3 regions of the Streptomyces sp. NPDC059092 genome follow, and region 1 is predicted to be linked to each of the others. Evidence: riboswitches for the same ligand, from Rfam matches in the RefSeq annotation. Region 1 holds a riboswitch; each other region holds the start of a gene.
What was found. Region 1 has a riboswitch for cyclic di-AMP ahead of ACFXPL_RS35405 (M23 family metallopeptidase). Riboswitches for the same ligand answer to the same signal wherever they lie in the genome.
Positions count from the first base shown of each region.

Region 2: it holds a riboswitch for cyclic di-AMP, as region 1 does, so the genes downstream of both, ACFXPL_RS31110 (M23 family metallopeptidase) here and ACFXPL_RS35405 (M23 family metallopeptidase) in region 1, are expected to answer to the same signal.
Region 3: it holds a riboswitch for cyclic di-AMP, as region 1 does, so the genes downstream of both, ACFXPL_RS13030 (peptidoglycan DD-metalloendopeptidase family protein) here and ACFXPL_RS35405 (M23 family metallopeptidase) in region 1, are expected to answer to the same signal.

Region 1 is NZ_JBHZEJ010000106.1:9,167-19,154, reverse strand. Features, by position in the region: gene ACFXPL_RS35410 (GntR family transcriptional regulator) at 1-690, opposite strand, end outside; gene ACFXPL_RS35405 (M23 family metallopeptidase) at 901-1,695, opposite strand; cyclic di-AMP (ydaO/yuaA leader) riboswitch at 1,708-1,875, opposite strand; gene ACFXPL_RS35400 (M16 family metallopeptidase) at 2,061-3,464, opposite strand; gene ACFXPL_RS35395 (M16 family metallopeptidase) at 3,461-4,828, opposite strand; gene ACFXPL_RS35390 (DNA topoisomerase (ATP-hydrolyzing) subunit A) at 5,055-7,505, shown strand; gene ACFXPL_RS35385 (CobW family GTP-binding protein) at 7,592-8,773, opposite strand; gene ACFXPL_RS35380 (ATP-binding protein) at 9,002-9,988, shown strand, end outside.
Region 2 is NZ_JBHZEJ010000074.1:13,576-23,563, forward strand. Features, by position in the region: gene ACFXPL_RS31070 (SDR family oxidoreductase) at 1-29, opposite strand, end outside; gene ACFXPL_RS31075 (aspartate aminotransferase family protein) at 206-1,654, shown strand; gene ACFXPL_RS31080 (hypothetical protein) at 1,760-1,975, shown strand; gene ACFXPL_RS31085 (HAD family hydrolase) at 2,017-2,658, opposite strand; gene ACFXPL_RS31090 (hypothetical protein) at 2,721-2,915, shown strand; tRNA gene ACFXPL_RS31095 (tRNA-Met) at 3,036-3,109, shown strand; gene ACFXPL_RS31100 (MerR family transcriptional regulator) at 3,279-4,025, shown strand; gene ACFXPL_RS31105 (PP2C family protein-serine/threonine phosphatase) at 4,327-5,490, shown strand; cyclic di-AMP (ydaO/yuaA leader) riboswitch at 5,810-5,964, shown strand; gene ACFXPL_RS31110 (M23 family metallopeptidase) at 5,976-7,025, shown strand; gene ACFXPL_RS31115 (PrsW family intramembrane metalloprotease) at 7,105-8,448, opposite strand; gene trmB (tRNA (guanosine(46)-N7)-methyltransferase TrmB) at 8,574-9,344, opposite strand; gene lhgO (L-2-hydroxyglutarate oxidase) at 9,462-9,988, opposite strand, start outside.
Region 3 is NZ_JBHZEJ010000017.1:16,597-26,584, reverse strand. Features, by position in the region: gene dxs (1-deoxy-D-xylulose-5-phosphate synthase) at 1-1,704, shown strand, start outside; gene ACFXPL_RS13050 (aspartate aminotransferase family protein) at 1,701-3,128, shown strand; gene ACFXPL_RS13045 (helix-turn-helix domain-containing protein) at 3,254-3,877, shown strand; gene ACFXPL_RS13040 (DUF6126 family protein) at 3,900-4,073, shown strand; gene ACFXPL_RS13035 (tyrosine-protein phosphatase) at 4,104-4,916, opposite strand; cyclic di-AMP (ydaO/yuaA leader) riboswitch at 5,355-5,521, shown strand; gene ACFXPL_RS13030 (peptidoglycan DD-metalloendopeptidase family protein) at 5,526-6,545, shown strand; gene ACFXPL_RS13025 (SGNH/GDSL hydrolase family protein) at 6,726-7,550, shown strand; gene ACFXPL_RS13020 (STM4011 family radical SAM protein) at 7,594-8,439, opposite strand; gene ACFXPL_RS13015 (STM4012 family radical SAM protein) at 8,504-9,871, opposite strand; gene ACFXPL_RS13010 (STM4013/SEN3800 family hydrolase) at 9,868-9,988, opposite strand, start outside.

The sequences.
Region 1 (9,988 bases):
GCTCGCGATGTTTACGGCGTGTTGCGAAGCCCTCACCTTTTCCCGGCCGTGGTCGGGGCCGCGCCCCGGACGGCGCAGCCGGTGCACCGCCACCGTGTGCTCCGCGTGCAGGGCGGTGAGCGCCCGCGCGCGTTCGCCGTCGCCGCGCGCGACGGCGTCCACGATCGCGCCGTGCTCCGCCCAGGACTCCACCGGGTGGCTGGGCTGCTCGACCACGTACATCCAGGCGATCTTGTGCCGGAGCTGGGTGAGCAGCGAGGTGAGCGCGGGGCTTCCGGACGCCTGCGCGAGCGTCTCGTGGAACCAGGCGCCCAGCGCGCGCAGATCCTCGCCCTGGCCCCTGCGGGCCCGCTCCTGACCCAGCCTGACCAGGCCGCGCAGGACCTTGAGGTGGGCCTCCGTACGGCGCTGCGCGGCGCGCGCCGCGCCCAGGGGCTCCAGCAGCAGCCGCACTTCCAGCAGGTCGGCGGCCTCCTGCTCGGTGGGTTCCGCGACACAGGCGCCGGCATGACGGCGCGTGGTCACGAAGCCCTCCGACTCCAGCGTGCGCAGGGCTTCGCGCACCGGGACGCGGGAGACGCCGTAGCGCCGCGCGAGCTGCTCCTCGGTGAGCCGGCCGCCCCGCTCGAACAGCCCGGAGACGATGTCGTCGCGAATAGCCGTGCATACCGATTGCGCGGGAATGCGCATGTCCGAACCTCCGCCTTAATCCGCGCGAAACGCAGCCGATCGACGCCTGTTCCGTGACTCTATTGCAATCAACGCGAATTTCCGATGGGTGCCCGGAATCCATGGATATCTTTTGGCCAGCCCGGGGCGCCGACGCGCGGAGAAGGCGAAGGCCCCGGCGGGGAGCCGGGGCCTTCGGCGGAAAACGGTGCGCGGGAGGGCGGGGAGCGGTCAGACCGCCACGCCGTGCGTGCGGAGGTACGCGACCGGGTCCATGTCGGAGCCGTAGTCGGCGCTCGTCCTGGCCTCGAAGTGGAGGTGCGGCCCCGTGACGTTGCCGGTGGCGCCCGAGAGGCCGATCTGCTGGCCCGGGGTGACGCTCTGGCCGACCGAGACGCCGATCGAGGAGAGGTGGCCGTACTGGGTGTACGTGCCGTCCGTCATCCTCAGGACGATGTTGTTGCCGTACGAGCCGCCCCAGCCGGCCTCGACGACGGTGCCCGCGCCGGCGGCCACGACCGAGGTGCCGGACGCGGCGCGGAAGTCGACGCCCGAGTGGCTGCCGGAGGACCAGAGGGAGCCGCCGGAGTGGTAGCCGGTGGTGACGTACGAGCCGGCGACGGGGAGCTGGAAGGTGCCCAGCCGCTTGCGCTCCTCGGCGCGCGCGGCACGCTCCCGCTCCTCACGCAGCTCCTTCGCGCGGGCCTCCGCCTTGCGCTCAGCCTCGGCCTTCGCGGCGGCGCGCGCCGCGGCCTCGGCCTTCAGCCGTTCGGCCTTCTCGGCCGCGTGGCGCTGGGCCTCGGCCTGGTCGTCGACCGCGCCGGCGACGGCGTCGCCGATGGCGATGACCTGGGTGAGCCCGGCGTGCGTGGCGGCCTCGGTACCGCTGTCGGCGGCGAGCGCCGGGGAGGCGAGGGAGCCGATGACGCCGGTCGCGGTCAGCGTCGCGAACCCGGCGGCGCTCGCGCCCTTGCAGGTGATGCGGTTCGGGGCGCGGTGCTTCCCGGTGGCACGGGTGAACGCCATGAAGTGGCTGGTCCTTTCCTTCCCTCTCGCCTACCGGGTTAGCTGACGGGTTCGGAGCAGGAAGGTCTCCTACGGACCCCTCCGCGCGGTGTGCTCGCGAAGGCCGTCCGATTCACCCCAGGGACGTGGGTCCCCGGCTCCCCAGGCTCGCGCCTGACGGGGACTCGGCGATGGCTGTCCGGTGCCACTGATGCGGCGCAACGGCGAACAGCCGGACCGACGCTAAGCGGCTCGTCTTTCAATAACCAAACAGACAAGGTTTTTTGTAGCGCACACCACAGGGCAGACAGGCATCCTTTCCACCAAAGGGGACATAAAGCAGAACCCCGGCGACCGCGGTCGCCGGGGTTCCCTCGTCGGACGAATCAGCCTGTGACAACCGTCACTTCACCGATTCCGAGAGCTTCGACGGGCTCCTTGATCTGCGCCGCGTCCCCGACCAGGACGGTGACGAGCCGGTCCTCCGGGAAGGCGTTGACGGCCGCGGCCGTCGCCTCGACGGTGCCCGTCTCGGCCAGCCGCGCGTAGAGCCGCGCCTGGAAGTCGTCCGGGAGGTGCTGCTCGACCTGGTCGGCCAGCGTGGCCGCGACGGAGGCGGCCGTCTCGTACTTCAACGGCGCGACCCCGACCAGGTTCTGCACGGCCACATCGCGCTCGGCGTCCGTGAGCCCTTCGGCCGCGAGGGTGCGCAGCACCGTCCAGAGGTCGTCGAGCGCCGGTCCCGTGGACGCGGTGTCCACGGAGCCGCTGATGGCGAGCATCGCGGCGCCCGTCGCCCCGTCCGGGGAGGACGGCGCGGTGGAGCGCAGCACCTGACCGAAGGCGCGCACGCCGTAGGTGTAGCCCTTCTCCTCGCGCAGGACGCGGTCGAGCCGGGAGGTGAGCGTGCCGCCCAGGCAGTACGCGCCCAGTACCTGCGCGGGCCAGACCCGGTCGTGCCGGTCGGCGCCGATACGGCCGATCAGAAGCTGCGTCTGGACGGCGCCGGGGCGGTCCACGATGACCACCCGGCCGGTGTCGTCGGCCGTGATCGGCGGTACGGGCCGGGGCGCGGCCGTGTCGCCCGTCCAGGCGCCGAGGGTGTCCGCGAGGATCGCGTCCAGGTCGACGCCGGTGAGGTCGCCGACGATGACCGCGGTGGCCGTCGCGGGGCGTACGTGCGCCTCGTAGAAGGCGCGGACGCCCGCGGCGTCGATGCGCTCCACGGTCTCCTCGGTGCCCTGGCGCGGTCGTGACATGCGCAGGGAGGCCGGGAACAGCTCCCTGGAGAGCTGCTTGGCGGCACGGCGGCCCGGGTTGGCGGTCTCGTGCGGGATCTCGTCGAGCCGGTTCCGTACGAGCCGTTCGACCTCGCTGTCCGCGAAGGCGGGGGCGCGCAGCGCCTCGGCGAGCAGGCCGAGCGCCTTGAGCAGCCGGGAGACGGGGACCTCCAGGGAGACCCGCAGGCCCGGGTGGTCCGCGTGCGCGTCGAGGGTGGCGCCGCAGCGCTCCAGCTCGGCGGCGAACTCCTCGGCGCTGTGCTTGTCGGTGCCCTCCGAGAGCGCCCGCGCCATGATCGTGGCGATGCCGTCGAGCCCTTCGGGTTCGGCGTCCAGCGGGGCGTCGAGATTGATCTCGACGGCCACCACCTGCTGGCCCGGGCGGTCGCAGCGCAGCACCGTCAGGCCGTTGCCGAGCGTGGAGCGCTCGGGGGCGGGGAAGGCCCAGGGCCTGGCCTCGCCGGCGGTCGGCCGCGGGTGGAACTCCATGGTCACGGCAGCGTCGGTCACTGGTCCGCCCCCTCGTGCTCGTCGTTCTCGGCGGTGTCGTCGGCGTCCGCGGTGTCGTCGGCGCCGACCGGTTCGTACACCAGCACCGCCCTGTTGTCGGGGCGCAGCCGCGCCGCGGCGACTTCCCTGACCTCGTCCGCGGTGATGTCCAGGACGCGGTCGACGGCGCTCAGCGCGAGCTGCGGGTCGCCGAACAGGACGGCGAACCGGCAGAGTTCGTCGGCGCGGCCGGCGACCGTGCCGAGCCGGTCCAGCCATTCGCGTTCGAGCTGGGCCTGGGCCCGCTCCATCTCCTCGGCGGTGGGGCCCTCGGCGGCGAACCTGGCCAGCTCCTCGTCGACGGCGCTCTCGATCTCGGGGACCTCGACCCCGCCGGACGTCTTCACGTCCAGCCAGCCGAGCGACGGGGCGCCCGCCAGCCGCAGCAGCCCGAAGCCGGCGGCGACCGCGGTGCGGTCGCGCCGTACCAGCCGGTTGTGGAGGCGGGAGGACTCGCCGCCGCCGAGGACGGTGAGCGCCAGGTCGGCGGCGTCGCACTCCCGGGTGCCGTCGTGCGGCAGCCGGTAGGCGGCCATCAGCGCGCGGGCCGGGACCTCCTCGTACACCTCCTCGCGGAGCTGCTCGCCGATGGTGTCGGAGAGGGTGCCGTCGCGCGGCGGCTGCTTGCCGTCGTGCGAGGGGATGGAGCCGAAGTACTTCTCGATCCAGGCGAGGGTGCGCTCGGGGTCGATGTCGCCGACGACGGAGAGCACCGCGTTGTTCGGCGCGTAGTTCGTACGGAAGAACGCGCGGGCGTCTTCCAGGGTGGCGGCGTCCAGGTCGGCCATGGAGCCGATCGGTGTGTGGTGGTAGGGGTGGCCCTCGGGGTAGGAGAGCGCGGTCAGTCGTTCGAAGGCCGTACCGTATGGCACATTGTCGTACCGCTGGCGGCGCTCGTTCTTGACGACGTCCCGCTGGTTCTCCATGGACTCTTCGTCGAGCGCGGCGAGCAAGGAGCCCATCCGGTCGGCTTCCAGCCAGAGCGCCAGTTCGAGCTGGTGGGTGGGCATGGTCTCGAAATAGTTGGTGCGTTCGAAGCTGGTGGTGCCGTTGAGGGAGCCGCCGGCCCCCTGCACCAGCTCGAAGTGGCCGTTCCCCGACACCTGCGCCGAGCCCTGGAACATCAGGTGCTCGAAAAGGTGGGCAAGGCCGGTACGGCCCTTGACTTCGTGGCGCGAGCCGACGTCGTACCAGAGGCAGACCGCGGCGACCGGGGTCAGGTGGTCCTCGGAGAGCACCACGCGGAGGCCGTTGGCCAGGCGGTGCTCAGTCGCTGTCAGGCCGCCGGAACCGGCCTGCGCTGTGGCCGTGTGACCCATGGGCATGTACGTCCCTTCGATCGCGATATGGAGAAGTCCTGCCACTGTATGCAAGCGTGCCGACACCTGGCGAAGTTCCCGTAACAGGTCCGGGATCTGGCACCCTTCCGACACGCGCCCCATCCCGTCCCAACGACGGGTCGGGGTCGGCGTTGTCAGTGGCGCGGTCCACAATGGTCCGCGTCAGTTCCAGAAGTTGCCGTACAGAACTTGTGAAGGAGCCGCAGCCGCGATGGCCCGCCGCAGCACCAAGACCCCGCCGCCGGAGGACTTCGAGGAGAAGATCCTCGACATCGACGTGGTCGATGAAATGCAGGGCTCCTTCCTTGAGTACGCGTACTCGGTGATCTACTCCCGGGCCCTGCCCGACGCCCGGGACGGCATGAAGCCGGTGCACCGCCGCATCGTGTACCAGATGAACGAGATGGGCCTGCGCCCCGACCGCGGCTACGTGAAGTGCGCGCGCGTCGTCGGCGAGGTGATGGGCAAGCTCCACCCGCACGGGGACGCGTCGATCTACGACGCCATGGTCCGCATGGCACAGCCGTTCTCGATGCGGCTGCCGCTGGTGGACGGCCACGGCAACTTCGGCTCCCTCGGGAACGACGACCCGCCGGCCGCCATGCGGTACACCGAGGCGCGGATGGCCGACGCGACGTCGCTCATGACGGAGTCCATCGACGAGGACACCGTCGATTTCCAGCCGAACTACGACGGTCAGGAGCGCGAACCGGTCACACTTCCGGCCGCGTACCCCAACCTGCTGGTCAACGGGGCCACCGGTATCGCGGTCGGTATGGCGACGAACATGCCGCCGCACAACCTGGGCGAGGTCGTGGCGGCCGCCCGCCACCTCATCAAGCACCCGGCCGCCGACCTGGAGACGCTGATGCGTTTCGTGCCGGGTCCCGACCTGCCGACCGGCGGCCGGATCGTCGGGCTGACCGGCATCAAGGACGCGTACGAGAAGGGCCGGGGCACCTTCAAGATCCGCTCGACGGCGACGGTGGAGGACGTCACCCCGCGCCGCAAGGGCATCGTCGTCACGGAACTGCCCTTCACGGTCGGCCCCGAGAAGGTCATCGCGAAGATCAAGGACCTGGTCTCCGCGAAGAAGCTCCAGGGCATCGCGGACGTCAAGGACCTCACGGACCGTTCGCACGGCCTGCGCCTGGTCATCGAGATCAAGAACGGCTTCGTGCCGGAGGCGGTGCTGGAGCAGCTCTACAAGCTGACGCCGCTGGAGGAGTCCTTCGGCATCAACAACGTGGCGCTGGTGGACGGCCAGCCGCTGACGCTCGGCTTGAAGGAGCTGCTGGAGGTCTATCTGGACCACCGGTTCACGGTGGTGCGCCGCCGCAGCGAGTTCCGCAGGACGAAGCGGCGCGACCGGCTGCATCTGGTCGAGGGGCTGCTCGTCGCGCTCATCGACATCGACGAGGTCATCCGGCTGATCAGGTCGAGCGACAACTCGTCGCAGGCCAAGGAGCGGCTGATCGAGCACTTCTCGCTCAGCGACATCCAGACGCAGTACATCCTGGACACGCCGCTGCGCCGGCTCACCCGGTTCGACCGGATCGAGCTGGAGAGCGAGCGCGACCGCCTCAACGGCGAGATCGACGAGCTGACCGGCATCCTGGAGTCGGACGGCGAGCTGCGCAAGCTCGTCTCGACGGAACTGGCAGCGGTGGCGAAGAAGTTCGGCACCCCGCGCCGCACGGTACTGCTGGAGTCGGGCGCCGCCATGGTGGCCTCGGTGCCGCTGGAGGTCGCTGACGACCCGTGCCGGGTGCTGCTCTCCTCCACCGGGCTGCTGGCCCGTACGGCCAACGGCGCGCCGCTGGACGCGGGCGAGGGCCGGCGCGTCAAGCACGACGTGATCGTCTCGGCCGTCCCGGCGACCGCGCGCGGCGACATCGGCGTCGTGACGTCCACCGGACGGCTGCTGCGGATCTCCGTGATCGACCTGCCGCGGCTCCCGGACACCGCCGCGACCCCGAACCTGTCGGGCGGGGCGACGGTCTCGGAGTTCCTGGAGCTGGACGACGGCGAGGAAGTGGTCTGCCTGACGACGCTGGACGAGTCGTCCCCCGGGCTCGCGCTCGGCACGCTCCAGGGCGTCGTCAAACGGGTCGTCCCGGACTACCCCTCCAACAAGGAGGAGCTGGAGGTCATCTCCCTCAAGGAGGGCGACCGTGTGGTCGGCGGCGCCGAGCTGCGGACGGGCGAGGAGGACCTGGTCTTCATCACCTCCGACGCCCAGCTCCTGCGCTATCAGGCGGGGCAGGTACGGGCCCAGGGGCGGGCCGCTGGCGGCATGGCGGGCGTCAAGCTGGCCGACGACGCCACGGTGATCTCGTTCACCGCCGTCGATCCGGCGGCGGAGGCGGTGGTCTTCACGGTCACCGGGTCGCACGGCACTCTGGACGACTCCGTCCGTACGGCGAAGCTCACCCCGTTCGACCAGTACCCGCGCAAGGGCAGGGCGACGGGCGGGGTGCGCTGTCACCGGTTCCTGAAGGGCGAGGACATGCTGGCCCTGGGCTGGGCGGGCGCGAGCCCGGCGCTCGCGGCGCAGCGGAACGGCACACCGGTCGAGCTGCCGGAGCCCGACCCGCGCAGGGACGGTTCGGGTACGCCGTTCGCGGCGGAGGTCCACGTACTGGCCGGGCCCGCGCACTGACGGCGAACGAACCGGGCCGGTGACGGCCTTGAGGGGGCCGGGTCCTTGGACCCGGCCCCCTCAAGGTCTCCGGGGTCGGGTGGTTCTCAGGGCTCCGAGGGGCCCCCGGGCTCGGACGAGTCTCCAGGCTCGGACGGGTCCCCGGGCTCCGACGGGTCCGGTACGTAGCGCAGGACGCCCCACATGTCGCGCTGATCGGCCGTGGTCCCGGCGTCCTCCCCCGCGCCCGCCCGGTCACGCGCCTCCGCCTCCGCCTCGGTCTCCTGGCACGCCGCCAGCTCCTTCAGCAGCGCGTCCGGGTCGATGCCCGAGCCGATCAGGACGAGCTGGGTGAGCCGCTCCGTACCCCGGGCCCAGGGCTCCGGACGGAAGCGCAGGAAGCGGCCTACCGCGTGCACCCCGTACCGGTGGTCCGGGTCGCCCGCGCCGAAGTCCACGAAGCCCTTGATCCGGTAGAGCCCCGCGGGCCGGGAGTCCAGGAACGCCATCAGCCGGCGCGGACGCATCGGCGCGGACGCGGTGAACGACACGCTCTCGTAAGCCGTGTGGAGATGCCCCTCGTGCCCGGCTCCGTTGCCCGCCCCGTGGCCCGCGTCGTGGCCGGTGTGGTCCTCGTCCTCGTGCAGGTCCTCGAAGGAGAGCTGGCGTACCTTCTCCTCCTCGGCCGGCCGGACTGCGGGGTCGAAGAGCAGCTCCGGGTCGACCCGTCCGTACGACGCGGAGACCACCGGCGTCCCCGGGCCGAGCGTCTCCAGGACGTCGAGGATCCGCGCGTGTTCCGCCTCCCCCACCCGGTCGGTCTTGTTCAGGACCACCAGATCCGCGAGCGCGAGATGGCGGTCGATCTCCGGATGGCGCCGGCGGGTCGCGTCGAACTCGGCGGCGTCCACCACCTCGACCAGCCCCCCGTAGACCGTGTGCGGGTTGTCCCCGGCGAGGATCATCCGGACGAGTTCCTGCGGCTCGGCCAGTCCGCTGGCCTCGATGACGATCAGGTCGATCCGCGCGGACGGGCGGGTCAGCCGCTCCAGATAGCCGTCGAGCTCGCTCGCGTCGACAGCGCAGCACAGACAGCCGTTGCCGAGCGAGACCGTCGAGCCGACCTGGCCCTCGACCGTCATGGCGTCGATCTCGATGGCCCCGAAGTCGTTGACGACCACCGCGATCCTGTTGCCGGCGCGGCGCCGCAGCAGATGGTTGAGCAGGGTCGTCTTCCCTGATCCCAGAAAGCCCGTGAGAACGACCACCGGGATCTGCTTCCTGCTCACGCCTGGCGCCTCCGTGCCGCGTCGTCGTCCGGTCCCGTCCCCCGCGCCCGCGGCGGACCCACCGAGCGGATGATCATGGAGTCCGCCGCCCGCACCAGGATATGGGTGCGCCACCCCGCGGGGCGCCGGGCCGGCCTGCCGCCGGGGATGTGGCCGGACACCCACCCACCGGGTACCGATTCCGCCGAAATTTCGGAAAGCGCGTCGCGCCCCTTACCGTTCGTGTACATGAGCGCCGGACCGAGCACCGCGGGCGGACGACGGAGATTCGGCTGGCCACGCCGGGTCTTCTCCCAGGTGCTGCTGATGCAGCTCGCCATCGCCGCGGGCGTCACCGTGCTGGCCACCGGCCTCTTCCTGGCCCCCTTCAGCGCCGAGCTGGACGACCAGGCGATGCGCCGCGCGCTCGCGATCGCCGAGACCACCGCCTCCGTACCCGTCGCCGAGGACCTGCTGGCCACCGGTCCTTCGGCCGACGGACCCGTGCAGGCCGAGGCCGAACGGATCAGGCGGGCCACCGGCGCCGAGTACGTGGTGATCATGGACAAGCGCGGGGTGCGCTGGTCGCACACCGACCTCGACGAGATCGGCAGGGTCGTCTCCACCGACCCCAGCGACGCCCTCGCGGGCAAGGACGTCATGGAGCTGGACAGCGGCACGCTCGGCCGCTCCGCCCGGGGCAAGGTGGCGCTGCGCGACCGCCATGGCACGATCGTCGGCGCCGTCTCGGTCGGGATCGCGTACGACAGCGTCCGCGACCGGCTCCTCGCCGCCATCCCGGGGCTCCTCGCCTACGCGGGCGGCGCCCTGGCGGCCGGGGCGCTCGCCGCGTATCTGATCTCCCGGCGCCTCCAGCGCCGGACCCACGACCTGGCGTTCTCCGACATCTCGGCCCTGCTCACCGAGCGCGAGGCCATGCTGCACAGCCTGCGCGAGGGCGTCGTAGCACTGGACGGTTCCGGCCGGATCCGGCTGATGAACGACGAGGCGCAGCGGCTGCTGGGGCTCGGTCCCGACGCGACGGGCCGCCCGCTCGGCGAGGTGCTGGGCGAAGGCCGGACCACCGAGGTGCTGACCGGGCGGGTACTGGGCGAGGACCTGCTCACCGTACGGGGCAGCCGCGTCCTGGTCGCCAACCGGATGCCCACCGACGACGGCGGCGCGGTCGTCACCCTGCGCGACCGCACCGAGCTGGAACAGCTCGGCCGGGAGCTG
Region 2 (9,988 bases), on a different contig from region 1:
TTTTCGGCCAATTCGACGGGTTCGGGCATGCCCGACTTCCTTTCGCCGCATTCTGGATCTCCGTGAGGACGGAGACGGGTCGACGAGTCTGGGGATTGACCGTGATGCCCGTCAAGACCGCGTGAAACGTGAATCCCGTCGAGTTCACCCACCTCTTTTCGAGTTCACCCACCTCTTTCGAACACATTCCCGGGCAGGAGTGATCATGACCTCGATGAATCCATCCGGCGTACCTGTTTCCGGCGTTCCCGGCGTTCCCGGTGAGCCCGGCGCTTTCGGTGTTCCCGGATTCCCCGGTGTTCCCGCCCTCGGCGGAACCGCGAACAGCAGCGCCCTGTTCGAGCGCGCCAAGAAATCCCTCGCCGGCGGAATCAGCTCCTCCTCCCGGCTCACCTCCACCGGGCCGCATCCGTATCCCCTCTACATCACCAGTGGCTCCGGCGCCCGCATTCGTGACGCGGACGGAAACGAGTACGTCGACTACCTCGCCGCGTACGGCAGCGCCGTACTCGGCCACGCGCCCCCCGCGCTCACCGGCGCCCTCACCGCGGTCCTCGCCGGCGGGACCATGTTCGGCACCTGCAACGTGCCCGAGGTCGAACTCGCCGAACTCATCCGCGCGATGGTCCCCTGCGCCGACCTCGTCCGCTTCGCCAACTCCGGCTCGGAGGCCGTCCAGGGGGCGATACGGGCCGCCCGCGGCCACAGTGGGCTGTCCAAGGTCCTCAAGTTCGAGGGCCACTACCACGGTTGGACGGACACCCTCGCGATCTCCAACCGCCCCCCGGAGGCGGCGGCGGGCCCCTACGAAGCCCCGCACTCCGTGCCGCACTCCCCGGGCATCCCGGCCGGCGTCAGCGGCGATGTCGTCGTCTGCCCGTGGAACGACCCGGACGCCCTCGTCGCCGTACTCGACGCCCACCGCGGCGAACTCGCCGCCGTCATCTGCGAACCCATCGTCGCCAACAACGCCTGCACGATGCCCGCCCCCGGCTATCTGCGCTTCCTGCGCGACGAGTGCACGGCGCGCGGCATCCTCCTCGTCTTCGACGAGGTCTGTACGGGCTTCCGCACCGGACCCGGCGGCGCGCAGGCCCTGTACGACGTCGTGCCCGACCTGGCCGTCTACTCCAAGGCCCTCGGCGGCGGGCTGCCCATCGCCGCCTTCGCGGGCCGCCGCGAGGTGATGGCGGCGCTCGCCAACGGCCGGGTCAAGCACGGCGGTACGTACAACGCCTCACCGCTCTGCGCGACGGCCGCCCTCGTCACGCTCACCGCGCTCGCCGACCCCGCCGTCGTCAAGAAGATCGACGACACCGGACAGCGGATCATGGAGACCATCCGCAGGGCCGCCGCCGACCACCGCGTGGAGTGCGCGGTGCAGGGCGTCGGCGCGATGTTCCAGGTCGTGTTCTCGCCGGGCGGCGCCCCCACCCGCAACTACCGCGACACCCTCCACCTGGATCAGCGGCGGTACGACGTCTTCCGCCACGAGCTGCTGCGCCGCGGCATCCACACCAACGCGCACGGACTGGCCTGCTGGTTCGTGTCGGCCGCGGTGACGGAGGACGACACGGACCGGACCTGCGCGGCGATCGGCGAGGTCTTCGCCGTCCTGGGCGGCGGGAGCGGGGGAGGCGGCGGGGCGGGGTGAAAGCCGGGGGCGGAGGGGCGAATGTGACGCACGCTACTGCCCGGTCCTGAAGATGGCGGGCCCGAGATGCTGCGGACGGGGCGAGATCGTCGCACTCTTGGCCGTATGAGTGATGCACCGATCGTCGTCCACCGGGCGTCCGGGACAGGCGGACGGCGGGTCACGGTCCGCGGGCGGATCATGGGACTCGCCCATTCCGACGACCACCTGGTCGAATTCCTGCGGCTGGCCGGCCTGCCCGACGCCTGGGAACTGCTCGACGACCCCGCCTGGGTGGAGTGGCAGGGCGGCCCCGCGCACGAGTACGGCGTGGTGGTGTGAGGGCCCGCCGCCCGGCCCGGCCTCCGGCCCTCGGCGTGTGATCAGTCCGCGACGATCGCGGCGAGCTGCGTCAGGGCGTCGATCCGCCAGTCCGCCGCCTTGACCACGGCCGGGTCGTCCGCCCACAGATACCCCCACGGCCCGCGCCGCAGATGGGCCGTGCGCAGGCCCGCCTCCTTCGCGGGGAACAGGTCGTACGCCGGGTGGTCGCCCACGTACACCGTCCGGTCGGGCGCCGCCCCCGCCGCCTCGGTCACCCGCGCGAAGAACTCCGGGGACGGCTTCGCGACGCCCCACTCGCCCGAGGTGGCGACGAGATCGGCCGGCAGGTCCAGGCCGCGCAGCAGCTCGCCGGCCCTGACGGTCTGGTTGCCCGCGAGGACGACCCGGACGCCGAGCTTCCTGAGGCCCGCGAGGGCCGGGCGTACGTCGGGATAGAGGTCGGACTCGTCGAGATGCTGGCCGCGCCCGGCGGCCTCCCTCGCGCGGTACGCCTCGGCGACGTCCATGCCGGGCCGGATCAGGCGCAGCGCGTCCGTGTCGTCCCTGTCCTGGACGGTGGCGGCGCCGACCAGTGCGGAGACGGTGTGGCGCGGGATGCCGAGCCAGTCGGCCCAGGAGGCCCAGTGCCGGTCGTCGCGCACAAGGGTCTCGCCTACGTCGAACACCATGGTTTCGATCATCGGTCCCAGCGTAGAGGGATACGCTCCGCCGATTGTCAGTGGCTGGCCGTAGCCTTGCTCCTATGTTCGCTTCTTCTTCCTCCTCGAAGTCCGCGTCCCCGTACCCGGTCAGATCCGCCGCTGTGGTGAACGCGGACATCCGCGCGCTGTGGGGGCGTGCGGGCGGTGCGCTGTCGTCGGCCGAGCAGGAGCGCTACCAGCGGCTGCTGGTGGAGTGGGCCGCCGCCGTACGGGCGGACGTGGTCGAAGCCGCGTGACGCGGCGCCCCTTCCGGCGCCTTTCCGGGCGGTTCCACCGCCGGTTTCACGGGAAACGGGCGGCTCCACGGGAAAGTGGTCAGGACCGTGCTCCGGATGGCGTAGAGTTGCATTCAACGGCGCGGGGTGGAGCAGCTCGGTAGCTCGCTGGGCTCATAACCCAGAGGTCGCAGGTTCAAATCCTGTCCCCGCTACTGGAAGAAAACGAAGGCCCGGATTCCTGGTGAATCCGGGCCTTCGTCGTGCCCGGAACCGTTCTCGCGCGGGGAGCCCTTCCCGCGCGGGAGCCGTTCCCGCGCTCGGGTCCGCGGCTCGGATCGAGGGCTTGACCTTTACGTAACGTCAACTTCTACCGTGAACGTCATGGAGTGGTCGATCCAGGACATCGCGAAGAAGGCCGGCACGACGAGCCGTACGCTCCGGCACTACGGCGAGCTGGGACTGCTGGAGCCCAGCAGGACCGGCGCCAACGGATACCGGTACTACGGCCAGGAGGCCCTGGTCCGGCTCCAGCGGATCCTGCTGCTGCGGGAGCTGGGGCTCGGGCTGCCGGACATCGCCCGGATACTCGACGGCCAGCAGGACACGGCCGCCGCCCTGCGCGGCCATCTGGCGCTGCTGGAGCAGGAGCGCGAGCGCATCGGACGGCTGATCTCGTCCGTGCGGACCACTCTCCACAAGACCGGGAACGGAGAGGATCTCATGGCAGAAGAAGTGTTCGACGGTTTCGCGCACACGCGGTACGAGCAGGAGGTCACCGAGAGGTGGGGCCGTCCCGCCTACGAGAAGAGCGACCGCTGGTGGCGCTCGCTGAGCGAGGAGGAGCGCCGGGCGTTCGGGGAGCGGCACGAGTCGATCGCCCGCGACTGGGGGCGTACGGCGGCGGCCGGGCACGGCGCTTCGAGCGACGAGGCGCAGGCGGTCGCCCGGCGTCACTGCGGCTGGCTTTCGGTGACCATGGAGCCCACCAGGTCCTATGTCATCGGCGTGACGGCCATGTACGTCGATGATCGACGTTTCACCGCGACGTATGACCAGTACGGTGAAGGTACGGCTGTGCTCGTGCGGGACGCCATGAAGGTGTACGCCGAGCGCCACCTGACCGACTGAGCGTCTTCCCATCGGGGCTCCGTGGTCCAAGTACCGGTCCCCTACCGGCCTCCGTAGCCCAGTCGGCCGAGGGCGGGTCGCTGCCCGGCGCGGCAGCGGCCAGCCTGGGTGGAGCGCGGTACCGTCCGCAGCCGTCGGCGGACCGGGCAGGAGACGACTGGTGGGGAAGCTCAGGAAGATCGGAGAGCGCCTCGGCGGCAGGAGCAGGCAGGACGCCGACGGCGCCGGCGTCCTGGGTGCGGACGGCGCGGGCTTCTGGACGACGAGCGGGCGCGACCACCGCCGGGACCCCGCCCAGAACCTGGCCCAGGTGGGCGACGCGGCGCCGTACGGACCGCACGGCCCGCACGGGCGGCGCCTCGCCGGGCGCAGGCTCGTCCGGTTCCTGCCCGCGTTGGTGATCATCGGCGGGGTGGTCCTGGATCTGGCGACCCCGGCGCGGGTGACCGGGGCGCCGCTCTTCGCGGCCGCACCGCTGATCGCGGCGCCCTTCTACCCGTTGCTGGGCACCCTGCTGACGGGTCTGGCCTCACTCGTCGCCGAGGCGGCGCTGCGCATCCACACGGACACGCTCTTCTCGGTGGTGTCGTACAGCGAACTGCTGACCGTGCTGCTCGTCTCCGTCCTCGCGCTCTACATCAACGGGGTCGTCAGACGCAGCGGCGAACGGCTGGCCTCCGCACGCATCATCGCCGAGACCGCCCAGCGCGCCGTGCTGCCCAGACCGGCGGAGCGGATCGGCGGGCTGCGGATCGCGGCGCGGTACGAGGCGGCGCAGGAGGGCGCGTTCATCGGCGGCGACCTGTTCGCGGTGCAGGACACGCCGTACGGGGTAAGGCTGGTGGTCGGCGACGTACGGGGGAAGGGGCTGGAGGCGGTCGAGGCGGTCGCCGTGATCATCGGGTCGTTCCGGGAGGCGGCGGAGCAGGAGAGCTCGCTGGAGGGCGTCGCGCAGCGGCTGGAGCGCTCGCTCCTGCGCGAGGGGACGCGGCGGGACGGGCTCGATGTCTTCGAGGGGTTCACCACGGCCGTACTGGCGGAGATCCCGCACGGCGAGGACGTCGTACGGCTCGTCAACCGGGGCCATCCCGAGCCGCTGCTGATGTGCCACGACGGAGCCGTGACGATGCTGGCGGCGCAGGACCCCGCGCTGCCCCTCGGCATGAGTGAGCTGGGCGCGTGGCCGGACCGGGCGGAGCAGTCCGTGTACCCGGACGGCGCGACGCTGCTCTTCTACACGGACGGGCTCACCGAGGCGCGCGACACCCAGGGGGTCTTCTACGTTCCGCGCGAGCGGCTCGACGGGCGGATCTTCCAGGGGCCCGACGAGATGCTCCAGGCGCTGATCGACGACGTACGGCGGCACACGGGCGGCGGCAGTCAGGACGACATGGCGCTGCTGGCGGTCAGCCGGCCCGGGGAGGGGGAGCCGGAGCGGCGCAGGACGATGCCGATCGTCACCTGACGGGCTCCACGGCCTCACCGGTTCGCGGCTTCACGACTTCGAGGCTCCGGCTCCGCGGCTCCGCGGCTTCACGATCGCCGGTCACGAACGGTAATCGGTGCGTCTCCCTCCGCATAACATATGACATACCGTCAGGTATGTGTAGTGGATCGATATGCCGGGGGCATCGGTCAACTCGCCCCGATGTGCGTCCTTGTGTCCCGGTACATCCGATGCGAAGTCGTTAACGATCACTGGGAACAGCTTGGAATAACGCCCTGGTCTCTATTAACGTTCGATAACGCAGCGCGGTCGTCCCAGCCGTCGTCAGAGATGGCACCGTGCGTGTGCGCCGAATTCCGCGAGGGAACCGGGGAACCACCAATTGGGGTGAATCGGGAGCTACTTGCCGCCTTGTGCGGCGGGGGGCACCCGTAGGAGACCTTCCTGCTCCGAACCCGTCAGCTAACCCGGTAGGCGAGAAGGAAGGAAAGGAGCACGCCTCAGTGGCGTCCAACCAGCCTGCCCCCACGGCAACGGCGACCTACGCACCCCACTCCTTCGGCAGCGGCGGTGAGAACGAGGCGCCCGGGACCTGGGGGGAGTGGAACCCCACCGAGGAGTCCGTCCGCCCCGTACGCGGCAAGCACCGCGTCGCCAAGCAGCGCAACGGGCTCGCGCGCAGCTCCACCGTCCTCGGCGTCGGCGTCATCGCCGCCGTCGGCGCGGGCGGCATCGCCACCGCCCAGGACAAGCCCGCGGTCTCCATATCCCTGCCCGATGCCATCGCGGACAATCTTCCCGACGCCAAGTCCCTGCCGGGGATGAGCTATCTCAGCTCGGACGACTCCGACTCCGACGTGCTGGCCGGTGAGCCGCTGACCACCGCCGGGCTGACGGCCTCGGACGCGGAACAGGGCGCCACCGACGCCGGCGAGGCGCTGCGCGCCCGCATCCTCCAGCAGGCCGAGCGGCAGCAGACCGAGGCCGACGCGACGCAGCGGGCCGCGGTGCAGGACGCGGCGGCCGAGAAGGCCGCGGCCCAGGCCAAGGCGCGTCAGACGGACGCGCAGGAGAAGATCGAGGCGGCCGAGAAGAAGGCCAAGGCGGAGGCCGAGGCCAAGGCCGAGAAGGAGCGTCTCGCCAAGCTGGCGGCCAGCTACTCGCTCCCCACCTCCTCGTACACCCTCACCTCCTCCTTCGGCCAGTCCGGCTCCCTCTGGTCCTCCGGCTACCACACCGGCCTGGACTTCGCGGCGCCGACGGGCACCCCGATCAAGGCCGTGCACAGCGGCACCGTCAAGTCGGCCGGCTGGTCGGGCTCGTACGGCTACCGCACGGTCCTGGAGCTGGATGACGGTACGGAGATCTGGTACGCGCACCAGTCCTCCCTCTCCGTCAGCGCCGGTCAGAAGGTCTCCACCGGCGAGGTCATCGGCCGCGTCGGCGCGACCGGCAACGTGACCGGGCCGCACCTCCACCTGGAGGTCCACACGTCGGGCGGCACGGGCATCGACCCGATGGCCTGGCTGAACGGCAAGGGCATCAACCCCTGACGCACGTCACCGCCCCCGCCAGGCTTCGCGATTCCGCCCGACCCGTGCCCCCTGTCCAGGCCCCCGTCACCCCGGGAGGTCAGTACTGGCGGTACGGGTTGTAGCCGTCGTAGTCGATGTACGGCGGCGGCACCCGCACCCGGCCGGTGGCCCGCGCCGCGTACGTCAGCGCGGGCCCGGCTATCTCCTTGCGCTCCCACAGGTGGTGCAGCAGCTCCTGCTCGCGCTCCACGAAGTCCGGGCCGACCGGGTCGCGTCCGGCCCGGTGGCGCAGGAACGCCAGGGACGTCGCGAAGGCCTCGTACTCCCCGACCGCCCGCGCCGCGGCGGGTCCGTGGCTGCGGCTCGCGAACCCCCGCGCCATGGTGCGGGCCCGCATCGAGGAGAGCGCGAGGGGCGCGGCCGGGGCCAGCCAGCCCGCGGCGGCGTAGGCGGGCAGCTCGGCCGCGAGCGTCCGCAGCTCGCGCTGGCGGCTCCAGATCGCCAGCCAGGTCAGCAGCCCGAAGACCGGCATCATGAACGCCCCGTACACGGCGTAGAAGCCGAAGGGCCCGAACAGCGACGCCGAGCCGTTCCACAGCGCGTGCATGCCCATCGCGAGGGCCAGCCCGAGCAGCGGGAGGACCACGCGGCGGATCCTCTGGCGCCGGGCCGCCACCGCCGCCAGGCCGAAGCCGATGCCCGTCGCCGCCGTGAAGAGCGGGTGGGCGAACGGCGACATCACGACGCGTACGAAGAAGGTCGCCGCCGTGACCGAGTTCAGCCCGGAGTGCCCCTGGGTCTGGTCCTCGCCGAAGGCGTTGCCCAGATAGAGGATGTTCTCCGTGAAGGCGAAGCCGGTCGCGCTGAAGCCCGCGATCACGACCCCGTCGACCAGCCCCGTGAAGCTCCTCCGGCGGAAGAGGAAGATCAGCAGGATCGCCGTCGCCTTCGCGCTCTCCTCGACGACCGGCGCTATCACCGTGGCGCCCAGGGACTCCGCGCCGGCCGGGTCCGCGGTGGCGGTGGCTATCCACTCCGTCGCGAAGGAGTTCGCGATGATCGCGACGAGCGCCGCCGCGAAGGCGCCCCAGGCGAAGGCGAACAGCAGATTCGTCCACGGGCCCGGCTCGACCCGGTCCAGCCAGCGGAAGGCGGCGGCCAGCAGCGGTACGGGCAGAACCGCCAGCCCGAGGCCCACCAGGAAACCCTGGGGCCCGGTCTGCTCCCGGACGAGCGCGAGGATCACCAGCGCGCAGAGCGCGAGCACCGTGATCAACGCCCCGGCCCTGACCGCCCTGTTGCGCCAGAACGCGCGCGTCGGCCGGTAGCGCCTGCGGGCGGGCTCGGGCACGGCGCTCCACAGGTCGCCCAGTTGCTCCTGCTGCTCGTAGACGGGGATGGCCGGATGCGGGTCGAGGCGCTGCGGGGACGGTTCTGACACCTGATGACCCTAACGAGGGGCACTGACACCTGGCGATCACCCCGGGTGATCCCAGGCCCTGACTTCCGGTCCGGGAGACTTCCGTACGACGGCCTTCCGTACGACGGCCCCCAGGTACGGCAGCTTCAGGTGCGGCGGAACAGCAGGTCGTGCACCACATGCCCCTTGTCGAGCCCCTGGCCCTCGAACCGGGTCAGCGGCCGGAACGCGGGCCGCGGCGCGTAGCCGCCGTCCCGCGCCGTGTTCGCGAAGTCCGGATGGGCCGTCAGCTCGGCGAGCATCTGCTCGGCGTACGGCTCCCAGTCGGTCGCGCAGTGCAGTACGGCACCGGGCTTCAGCCGGGCCGCGGCCAGGTCCAGGAACTCCGGCTGGATCAGCCGGCGCTTGTGGTGCCGCTTCTTGGGCCAGGGGTCGGGGAAGTAGACGCGTACCCCGTCGAGCGACGCGGCCGGCAGCATCTCCCGGAGCAGGATGATCGCGTCGCCGTTGGCCACCCGTATGTTGGACAGCCCGTTCTCCTCGGCGAGCCGGAGCAGATTGCCCTGGCCCGGGGTGTGCACGTCGACGGCGAGGATGCCGGTGCCGGGGTCGTCGGCGGCCATCCGTGCCGTCGCCTCGCCCATCCCGAAGCCGATCTCCAGGACGACCGGCAGCCCGTCGAGGAGCGCGCCCGGGTCGAGCACCCGCTGACCGTCGATGTCCAGGCCCCAGACCGGCCACAGCCGCCGCAGCGCGTCGGCCTGCCCGGTGGTCACCCGGCTGCGGCGCGGCTGGAAGCTGCGGATGCGCCGCTCGAAGTGCGACCCGGCGGGGTCGGCCGCGGGGCCCGAGCCGTCGGGGAACATCCGGCTCGCGGGACGGCTCACGCTGCGGCTCACTGTGGGGTTCTCGGTCATCTCGGCAATCCGGGCTGGTGGGAGTGGTTGGTGGGGGCGGCTGGTGGTGTGCGGGGGCGGCCGGGACCCGGCCGCGATGCCCCAATTCTACGGACCTCGGCGGACCGCTCCCGGGCCCTACTCGTCCGCCAGCGCCGAGAGCGCCCGGCGGGCCACCTCCCGGCCGATGGGCAGCGAGGCGGTCGCGGCCGGGGACGGCGCGTTGAGGACGTGGACCGTGCGTCCCGCCCGCCGGATCAGGAAGTCGTCCGCCAGGGTGCCGTCCCGCAGGACCGCCTGGGCCCGTACACCCGCCGCCGCCGGGCGCAGGTCGGCGTCCCTGACCGCCGGCAGCAGCCGCCGTACGGCCGCCGCGAAGGCCCGCTTCGAGAGCGAGCGGCGCAGCTCACCCGCGCCGTACCGCCAGTGGTCGCGCGCCGTGCGCCACGCCCCGGGCCAGGCCAGCGTCGCGGCCAGCTCGGCGGGGCGTACGGCGGTCCAGGTGTACCCCTCGCGGGCCAGCGCGGGGACCGCGTTCGGGCCGACGTGGACGCTGCCGTCGACCGAGCGGGTCAGATGCACCCCGAGGAACGGGAACGCCGGGTCCGGCACCGGATAGACCAGCCCCCGGACCAGCTCCGGCCTGGCCAGCTCGTAGTACTCGC
Region 3 (9,988 bases), on a different contig from region 1:
TCGCCCGCCGACCGCATCCTGTGGGACACCGGCCACCAGGCGTACGTCCACAAACTCCTCACCGGCAGAAAGGACTTCTCCAAACTGCGGAGCAAGGGCGGCCTCTCCGGCTACCCCTCCCGCGAGGAGTCGGAGCACGACGTCATCGAGAACTCGCACGCCTCCACCGTGCTCGGCTGGGCCGACGGCCTCGCCAAGGCCAGGGAGGTACTCGGCGGGGAGGACCATGTCGTCGCGGTCATCGGGGACGGCGCCCTCACCGGCGGCATGGCCTGGGAGGCGCTGAACAACATCGCCGCCGCCAAGGACCGCCCGCTGATCATCGTCGTCAACGACAACGAACGGTCGTACGGGCCGACGATCGGCGGCCTCGCCGACCATCTCGCCACGCTCCGCACCACCGACGGCTACGAGAGGTTCCTCGCCTGGGGCAAGGAGGTGCTGCACAACACCCCCGTCGTGGGCCGGCCCCTGTACGGGTCGCTGCACGGGGCGAAGAAGGGGTTCAAGGACGCCTTCGCCCCCCAGGGGATGTTCGAGGACCTCGGCCTCAAGTACGTCGGACCGATCGACGGCCACGACATCGCCGCCCTGGAGTCGGCGTTCCACCGGGCCAAACGCTTCCACGGCCCCGTACTGGTCCACTGCCTCACCGAGAAGGGCCGCGGCTACGCCCCGGCGCTGGAGGACGAGGCGGACCGCTTCCACACCGTCGGGGTGATGGACCCGCTTACCTGCGAGCCGCTGACACCGGCCGCGGGCCCCTCCTGGACGTCGGTGTTCCGCGACGAGATCGCCGAGATCGGGGCGGAGCGCCCCGACGTCGTGGCGATCACGGCGGCCATGCTGCACCCCGTGGGGCTGACGAAGTTCGCCGAACGGTTCCCCGACCGGATCTGGGACGTGGGGATCGCGGAGCAGCACGCGGTGGTCTCCGCCGCGGGACTCGCCACCGGCGGACTCCATCCCGTCGTCGCCGTCTACGCGACCTTCCTGAACCGCGCCTTCGACCAGCTGCTGATGGATGTCGCCCTGCACCGCCGCGGAGTGACGTTCGTCCTGGACCGGGCCGGGGTCACCGGGGTGGACGGCGCCTCGCACAACGGCATGTGGGACATGTCGATGCTCCAGTGCGTGCCAGGACTGCGGATCGCCGCGCCGCGCGACGCCGGCCAGCTGCGCGCCCAGCTCCGCGAGGCCGTCGCCGTCGACGACGCGCCGACCGTGCTGCGCTTCCCCAAGGAAGCGGTGGGACCGGTGATCCCCGCGGTCGGGCGCGTCGGCGGTATGGACGTCCTGCGCCGGGCGCCGGACGGCACCGCTGACGTGCTCCTCGTCGCGGTCGGCGCGCTCGCACCGGTCTGCCTCGGCGCCGCCGAGCTCCTCGCGGAGCGCGGCATCGGCTGCACCGTGGTCGACCCGCGCTGGGTCAAACCCGTCGACGAACAGCTCGCGCCGCTGGCCGAGCGGCACCGGCTGGTCGCGGTCGCGGAGGACAACTGCCGTAGCGGCGGCGTGGGTTCGGCCGTCGGCCAGTCGCTGCGCGACGCGGGGGTCGACGTACCGCTGCGTACCTTCGGCATCCCCGAACAGTTCCTGGCACACGCCAAACGCGGCGAGGTGCTGGCCGACATCGGCCTCACCCCGGTCGAGATCGCGGGGCGGATCACCACCGCCCTGACGGGCAAGGAGAGGGCGCGATGAACGGATCCCCCCAGCCGGGTCCGCCGGGCCGGCCGGCGCCGTCCAAGGGGTTCGACCTGCCGAGCCTCCTCGCGGAGCGCGGCGCCGAGCGTTACGAGCTGCACACCAGACACCTCAACCACCAGCTCCCGCGCATGCTGCACACCATCGGCTTCGACCGGGTCTACGAGCGGGCCGAGGGAGCCTACTTCTGGGACGCGGACGGCAACGACTACCTGGACATGCTCGCGGGCTTCGGCGTGATGGGCCTCGGCCGGCACCACCCCGTCGTACGCAAGGCCCTCCACGACGTCCTCGACGCCTCCCTCGCCGACCTCACCCGCTTCGACTGCCAGCCGCTGCCCGGCCTCCTCGCCGAGAAACTGCTCGCCCACAGCCCGCACCTGGACCGGGTGTTCTTCGGCAACAGCGGTACGGAAGCCGTCGAGACGGCCCTGAAGTTCGCCCGGTACGCCACCGGCCGCCCCAGGATCCTCTACTGCGGCCACGCCTTCCACGGGCTGACCACAGGATCGCTCTCCGTCAACGGCGAGGACGGCTTCCGCGACGGCTTCGCGCCGCTGCTGCCCGACACCGCGATCGAGCTCGGCGACCTCGACGCGCTGGAGCGGGAGCTGGCCCGCGGCGACGTGGCCGGGTTCGTCGTGGAGCCGATCCAGGGCAAGGGCGTCCACGCCGCGCCGCCCGGCTTCCTGCGCGCCGCCCAGGAACTGCTGCACCGCCACAAGGCGCTGCTCATCGCCGACGAGGTGCAGACCGGCCTCGGCAGGACCGGCGACTTCTACGCGTACCAGCACGAGGAGGGGGTCGAGCCGGATCTCGTCTGTGTCGCGAAGGCGCTCTCCGGCGGCTACGTGCCCGTCGGCGCGACCCTCGGCAAGGACTGGATCTTCAAAAAGGTCTACTCCTCGATGGACCGGGTCCTGGTCCACTCCGCGAGCTTCGGTTCCAACGCCCAGGCCATGGCGGCGGGGCTGGCCGTTCTGTCGGTGCTGGAGGACGAGGAGATCGTCGCGGGTGTACGGGCCACCGGCGAGCTGCTCAGATCCCGGCTGGCCGCCCTCGTCGACCGGTACGAGCTGCTGCACGAGGTACGCGGCCGAGGACTGATGATCGGCATCGAGTTCGGCCGGCCGAACTCGATCAGACTGCGTGGGCGTTGGACGATGCTCCAGGCCGCCCGCAAGGGTCTCTTCGCCCAGATGGTCGTCGTACCGCTGCTCCAGAAGCACCGCATCCTCACCCAGGTCTCCGGCGACCATCTCGAAGTGATCAAACTGATCCCGCCCCTGATCATCGGGGAACGCGAGGTGGACCGCTTCGTGGCCGCCTTCACGGCTGTGATGGACGACGCACACGGCGGGGGCGGACTGATGTGGGACTTCGGCAGGACACTGGTGAAGCAGGCCGTCGCCAACCGGTAGGGGACGGCTGGGAGACGGGGCCAGGCCTCGCCCACGTCCCGGTGGCCTGGCTGGTTCGTCCCGGACGCTTTTGCCTCCGAGGTAAGAAATTTGCCTCGGAGGAAAGTTCCTGGCGCAATGGACACATGAGCACACCCCCCGCCGGAGAGGCGGCCGACGCGCTGCCCGACCAGCTTCCCGACGTCGCGCCGCGCCTGCGTGAACTGCGCCGTGGCCGCCGGCTCACCCTGGAGGCCGCCGCCCGGCGGGCGGGGCTCTCCCCCGCCCATCTCTCCCGGCTGGAGACCGGCCGCAGACAGCCCTCCCTGCCCATGCTGCTGGGGCTGGCCCGGATCTACGGGACGACCATCTCCGAACTGCTCGGCGAGACACCGCCGGAGCGCGAGCCGATCGTCCGGGCCGGCCGGGCCGAACCCGTCGAGGCCGACGGCTGGACGTACCACCAGGCGGGCGGTCCCGGCCGCGCCATGCAGCCACTGCGGCTGGAAGTGCCGTACGGGGCTCAGGGCGACCTGGTCCGGGTGCACCCCGGGGAGGAGTGGCTGTACGTCCTCGACGGCCGGCTCCGGCTGAGCCTGGGCGACGCCCTGCATCTGCTCGGCCCCGGGGACAGCGCGCACTTCGACTCGCTCACCCCGCACCGCATCGCGGCGGCCGGCCCCGAGGGGACCGAGCTGCTGTTCGTCCACACCCTGCTCCAGAGCCCGACCGCGGACCTGTGCCTCGGTGGCCCGGTCCATCCCGCCTGACCTGCTGAGAGAGGCCTTCGCCATGTCGGAGACAGAGCACCCGGTGCCTCGTGAGGGAGCGCCGGAACATGTGATGAACGAGGAGAAGACGTTCCCGCGAGGGCTGGTGATCCGGCTCTTCGCCTATCTGGTGGCCGGCCATATCTTCGCGGCCTTCCTCTATCTCCTCTTCCACCTCGGAGCCCAGGGGCAGTGACGGCCCGGTACGCGACGGAACGCGGCGGCGTCAGCCCTCGTCCAGGAGGCGGGCGCGCAGCCGTTCGCGGGTCTCGGGCGTGAGGCCGAGGCCGTCGGACAGATAGCGGTCGGTGGAGCCCCAGGTCTCCCCGATGGCTTCGAAGGCGGCGGCGAGGTATCCGGCGCGGGCGTCGAAGAGCGGGCTGAGCAGCGCCATCGCCTCGCCCGAGGCCGCGCCGGGCGTGCGGTCGGCGCGGCGGAAGGCGTAGCGGCGGTGGGGGTCGTTCGACTTGAGGTAGTCCGCCTCGATCGCCTCCGGCTCGACGCCGACCGCGAGCAGCGCCACGGCGACCGAGATGCCGGCCCGGTCCTTGCCCGCCGCGCAGTGCAGCAGGGCCGGGAGGCTGTCCGCGGCGAGCGCGTGCAGCAGGCGGCTGTGCTCCGCGGTGCGCTGCGTGACGATCGCGCCGTACGAGCCGGTCATCCGGGCCGCCGCTCTGCCGTCCCCGAGGAGCGAGCGGAGCTGGTCGAGGTCGCCGTGCCGGACCATCCGCCAGAACTCGGCGCCGTCGGCCGGGTCGGAGAGCGGGATGTTCACGTGGCGTACGCCCGTCAGCTCCACGTCCGCGCCGTCGAGCTTCAGATCGGCGGAGTTGCGGAAGTCGAAGATCGTGTGCAGACCCAGGCCGGCGAGGAAGACGGTGTCGTCGGCGGTGGCGTGGGCGAGATGTCCGCTGCGGTAGAGCGCGCCGTACCGTACCCGCCGTCCGTCCACGGTCGGCAGGCCGCCGACATCACGGAAGTTGCGTACTCCGGACAGCTCGGGCTCGGTGGACGGGACCTGCGGTGACTGCTGCGTCACGCCTGCTCCTCCAGGTCTGCCGTCGGCGCTGTTCGCCGGCGGAGTCGGTTGCTGACCCTACGACATCTGTTCGGAGGCTGATCGGTTCCGCGCGGTGGTGCGGGAGCGTCCGCGTACGGACAGGACGCGAGGGGAGGAAACGCCCAAACAGGCATCTATCCGGATTGACTGATTCCATATAACCTGCCCCGATCGAGGGGGAGATGGGTGTCGCCGGGTGAGCAGGATCATATCCGTGACGTTCCGTGGCGGCGGGGCGAAAGGGAAAGGCCACCTCGAAAGGGATTTGGAGGGAGGCCTCCACGCAGGGTGACCGGCGATCTTCCGCCGGAGAGGAGTGTGCGCCGCCGACGGAAAAGGGTGGCTTGTTCCGGCCGTCCCACTCGCCTACGTTCACCCTCAATCCGAGCGGAACGCCGAATCCTGCCGCCGCCTCGGGGACACCATCCACCCATTCACGCGTGGCAGGAGCGGGGGACCCAGGTAGTACGCCGTTCCGGTGCTCCGGCATCAGGGACGGCTCGGGGTGAAGTCGCGCACCATGCGCGGCCGGGCATCTCCAGCCCGAACCCGACAGCTCACCTCGCAGGCGCCGGAGAGGAATTCGCCATGCCCGCGAAGGGTAAGCACCGCCGTCCGAGGACCAACCCGTTCTCGCGCGGATTCATCGCCGCCGGAACCGGTGGCGCCGCCATCGCGCTGCCGCTCATCGGCGCCACCGGCGCGCACGCCGCGCAGCAGGCCGCGCCCGCCGCCGCCCCGCAGGCCGCGCCCGCCGCCGCCCCGCAGGCCGCGCCCGCCACCGCGCACACCGCCCAGAAGCTGCCCGCCGCGGCGCCGCAGGGGGCCGCCGCGACGCAGGTGACGCGGTCGGCGGACACGAGTGTGCACACGTACGCGGTGGTCGCGGGTGACTACCTCTCCAAGATCGCTGACGAGCAGAACGTGCGGGGCGGCTGGCAGCGGCTGTACGAGGACAACCGCCAGGCCGTCGGCGCCGACCCCGGGCTGATCCACCCCGGCCTGAAGCTCACCATCGGCGGCAAGCCCGCGACCGCCCGCTCGGAGGCGCCCACCGCCTCGAAGTCGTCGAAGACCTCGAAGCCGTCGAGGGCCTCCGAGCCGTCGAAGCCGTCGTCGAAGGCCGCCTCGTCCGGCAAGTCCTCCACGGCGGCCAAGAGCGCGGCGCCCGCCGCCAACTCCGCCGCGCGGAGCAGCGCTTCCGGCTTCACCCTGCCGGTCGACGGCGTCGGTGTCGGTACGGCGTACCGCGCCGCGGGCGGAAGCTGGTCCAGCGGCTACCACACCGGTGTGGACTTCGTGGCCTCCACCGGCACCACCGTGAAGGCGGTCGGCGCGGGCACCGTCGTGACCGCCGGCGACGGTGGCTCGTACGGCAACCAGATCGTCATCCGGCACGACAACGGGATGTACTCCCAGTACGCCCACCTCTCGTCCCTCTCCGTCTCGGCCGGCCAGAGCGTCACCCCGGGCCAGCAGATCGGGCTCTCCGGGGCGACCGGGAATGTGACGGGACCGCACCTGCACTTCGAGATCCGCACGGGACCGGACTACGGCTCGGACGTCGACCCGCTGGCCTTCCTCCGGCAGAACGGCGTCTCCATCTGATCCGTCCGGTTCCACCGTGACACCCGCTTTTCTCCGCGCGGCCCGGCACCGAATGTGCCGGGCCGCACGGCTTTTCGCTATTCCCACTTGAATGAAAATTGACCGATGGCATTTCTCACCCCGCGTCAACCCTTGCCTACGGTCGCGTAGGTCACATCGCCGGGTGGAAAATACTCTGCTGTGGCAGACGATTCGAGAGCAAGAAGAGACAAGGTATTCGGGTCGTACGCGGCGATCGGTGACAGCTTCACGGAGGGCGTGGGAGATCCAGGACCCGACGGTCTGTTCGTCGGCTGGGCGGACCGGCTCGCGGTCCTGCTCGCCGACCAGTTCCCGGTCTCCGGTGCGACGGCCGACCCCGTACACGGCGACTTCCGCTACGCCAACCTCGCCGTACGCGGCCGGCTCCTCGACCAGATCGTCGCGGAGCAGATCCCCCGGGCCAAGGAACTCGCCCCGGACCTGGTGACCTTCTGCGCGGGCGGCAACGACATCATCCGCCCCGGCACCGACCCCGACGATGTCGCCGAGCGCTTCGAGCGGGCCGTCGCCGACCTCACCGACGCCGTCGGCACGGTCGTGCTGGCCACCGGCTTCGACACCCGCCGCGTGCCCGTTCTGCGCCATCTGCGCGGCAAGATCGCCACGTTCAACGAACACACGCGGGCCATCGCCGACCGCTACAACTGCCCCGTGCTCGACCTCTGGTCCTTCAGGACCGTCCAGGACCGGCGGGCCTGGGACGGCGACCGGCTGCATCTCTCGGCCGAGGGACACACCCGGGTCGCGCTGCGCGCCGGGCAGGTGCTGGGCGTCGACGTCCCCGCCGACCCGGACCAGCCGTGGCCGCCGCTGCCCCCGCGCGGCACGCTCGAAGTACGGCGCGACGACATCCACTGGGCGCGCGAGTACCTGGTGCCCTGGATCGGGCGCAGGCTGCGCGGCGCCTCGTCCGGCGACCACATCGAGGCGAAGAGGCCCGACCTGCTCCCGCTGAAACACTGACGCGGCCCCGGGTCCCGGGCGGCGGGGGCGGCCCCGCGTGACCTCACGCCCCCGCCGGGATCCGCTCCAGCACCCCGCCCGCGAAGACGTCGTACAGCGGCAGCGTCTCCAGATGGACATAGCCGATATGGCAGTCGCACACCGCCAGTGGGCAGGCCCGGGGCGCGAGGGCGCGACGGTACGAGCCGTCGTAGAGATTGCCCAGTTCGGCGCGGACGAAGTGGCAGCGCCGTACCGTACCCTCACCGTCCACCGAGATCACCGACTCGCCTGTCCGGCACGGCAGCCCGGCCGAGCGGTGCGGATGGCGGCTGTACGGGAACAGTGGATCCAGCGCCGTCCACCGCGCGGCCTCCTCGTCCGTGTAGGAGTGCCCCTCGGCCGCGTTGATCCACAGGTAGACGTGCGGGGGCAGCTCGGCGCGCAGCCGGCGCGCGTGCTCCAGATGCGCGTCGAGGCCGACCACCCCCACGCTGAACCGGACGCCGCGCTCCGCCAGTTCGCGGGCCTTCGTCAGGAAGCGGCCGTACGGCGTCTGCCCCGGGTGGTACGTGCACCACAGGGCGAGCTTCGCCGGGTCGGCGTCCGCCAGCCGGTCCGTGCGGAAGCTGAGATTCGTCTGGACGGCGACCCGGCGGATGTGCGGCAGCAGCGACAGCTCGGTGAGCGCCCGCTGGTACCAGGAGCGGACCATCCCCTCACCCCAGGGCGTGAACAGCACGGAGAGCCGGTCGTCCGTCGCGGCGGCGGCCCACGCGGTGAACCGCTCCAGGGCCGCCCGGTCGGCGCGTAGCTGCTCACCACTGTCCCGCCGCTTGGCGAACGGACAGTACGGGCAGTCGTAGTCGCAGGAGGCGAGCGGCCCGCGGTAGAGGATCGTCAGGTCCATGGGGCTCCCTTCGGGGCGTCGGTCCCCACGAGGCGGGTGGCCAGGGCCGCCCGCCTCGTGAGGGCTACTTCGATGCGTACGCGGCCATCGCGGCCCGTACGGAGGGCGAGAACAGCGCGGGGCCCAGCGCGTCCGAGTGCGCGAGCCCCTCGGGGGAGAGCCGCAGCAGCCCGGGGCCCGCGCCGGCGTCCAGCCAGCCGAGGCCGGCGAACCGGTCCAGCTCGGGTCCGAAGTCCTCGCCGGGTTCGGCGCCGAACCGCGCGCGGTACTCGGCCACCGCCATGCCCCGGGCCTGGAGCAGCGACTGGAGCAGATGGCGGCGGCGCGCCTCGTCCCCGTCGACGCGTCGGCCCACCTCGGCACGGGAGAAGTCCGCCGTCTCCGTGTAGGCGTCGATGATGGCCCGTATCTCGCTCATGCCGACGGCGTAGTCGAAGGAGTAGTGGAGACGGGAGGTGTACGAGCGGGCCCCGCAGCCCAGGCCGATCATGCCGTCGGTCTGGCAGGCGTAGTCCTCGGCGCCCTGGGACGGCGCGTCCCGGCGGCGGAACATCCGCATGGACACCTGTTCGTACCCCTCGGTGAGGAGATGGTCACGGCCCTGCCGGTAGAGACTCAGCCGCTGCCGGTCCCACTGGGCGTCACCGCCCGCGCCGAGCCTGCCGAGGCCGGTGAGCGGCCGTACGTACAGGGGGTAGAGATACAGCTCCTCGGGCCGCCAGGCGAGCGCGGCGTCCAGCGAGTGGCGCCAGGTCGCCGGGGTCTGGCCGTCGATGCCGTAGATGAGGTCGATGTTCAGGACGGGGATCCCGGCGTCCCTGATCCGGCCGAGGGCGGCCTCGACCTCGGCACGGCGCTGCGGGCGTACGGCGGCCCGCGCCTCCGCGTCCACGAAGCTCTGGACGCCGATGCTCAGCCGGGTGGCGCCCCGGTCGGCGAGGACGGCCAGCCGGTCCGCGGTCGCGGTGGCCGGGGAGGTCTCGACGGAGAGCGGCACGGCGCGCAGATCGGCGTCCATCCGCTGCTCGGCGATGTCGCAGAGCCGCTCCAGCTCGCCCGCGTCCAGATAGGTGGGCGTACCGCCGCCGAAGGCCGCGGCGGCGAACCGCACCGGCCCCTCGGCGCCCCCGCTCGCGTCCAGCGCGTCACGGACCGCCGTCGCCTGCCGGTCCAGCGCGTCCAGATAGCGCGTCGTCAGCTCCCCGGGCGCGCCGATCCGGGTGAAGAGATTGCAGAAACCGCAGCGGACCTCGCAGAACGGGATGTGCAGATAGAGGGAGAGCGCGTCCTTGCGCTCACCGGCCCACTCGGCGGCCAGCGCGGGGCGGTCGCCGAGCGGGCGGTACGCCGTCTTGTGCGGATAGGCGTAGACGTAACTCTCGTACGGACGCGGCGTGGTCGCCGGGGGCGTGGGCGACAGCGATGTGGTCATGAGGCGGTCCCGTGCTCAAGGAAGAAGTGGGCGTACGGCACCGTCCAGACGGACGGGTGGCCCAGCCGGTGGCCGCTCCAGCCGTCGTCGCCGTAGGCGGTGCCGTGGTCGGAGCAG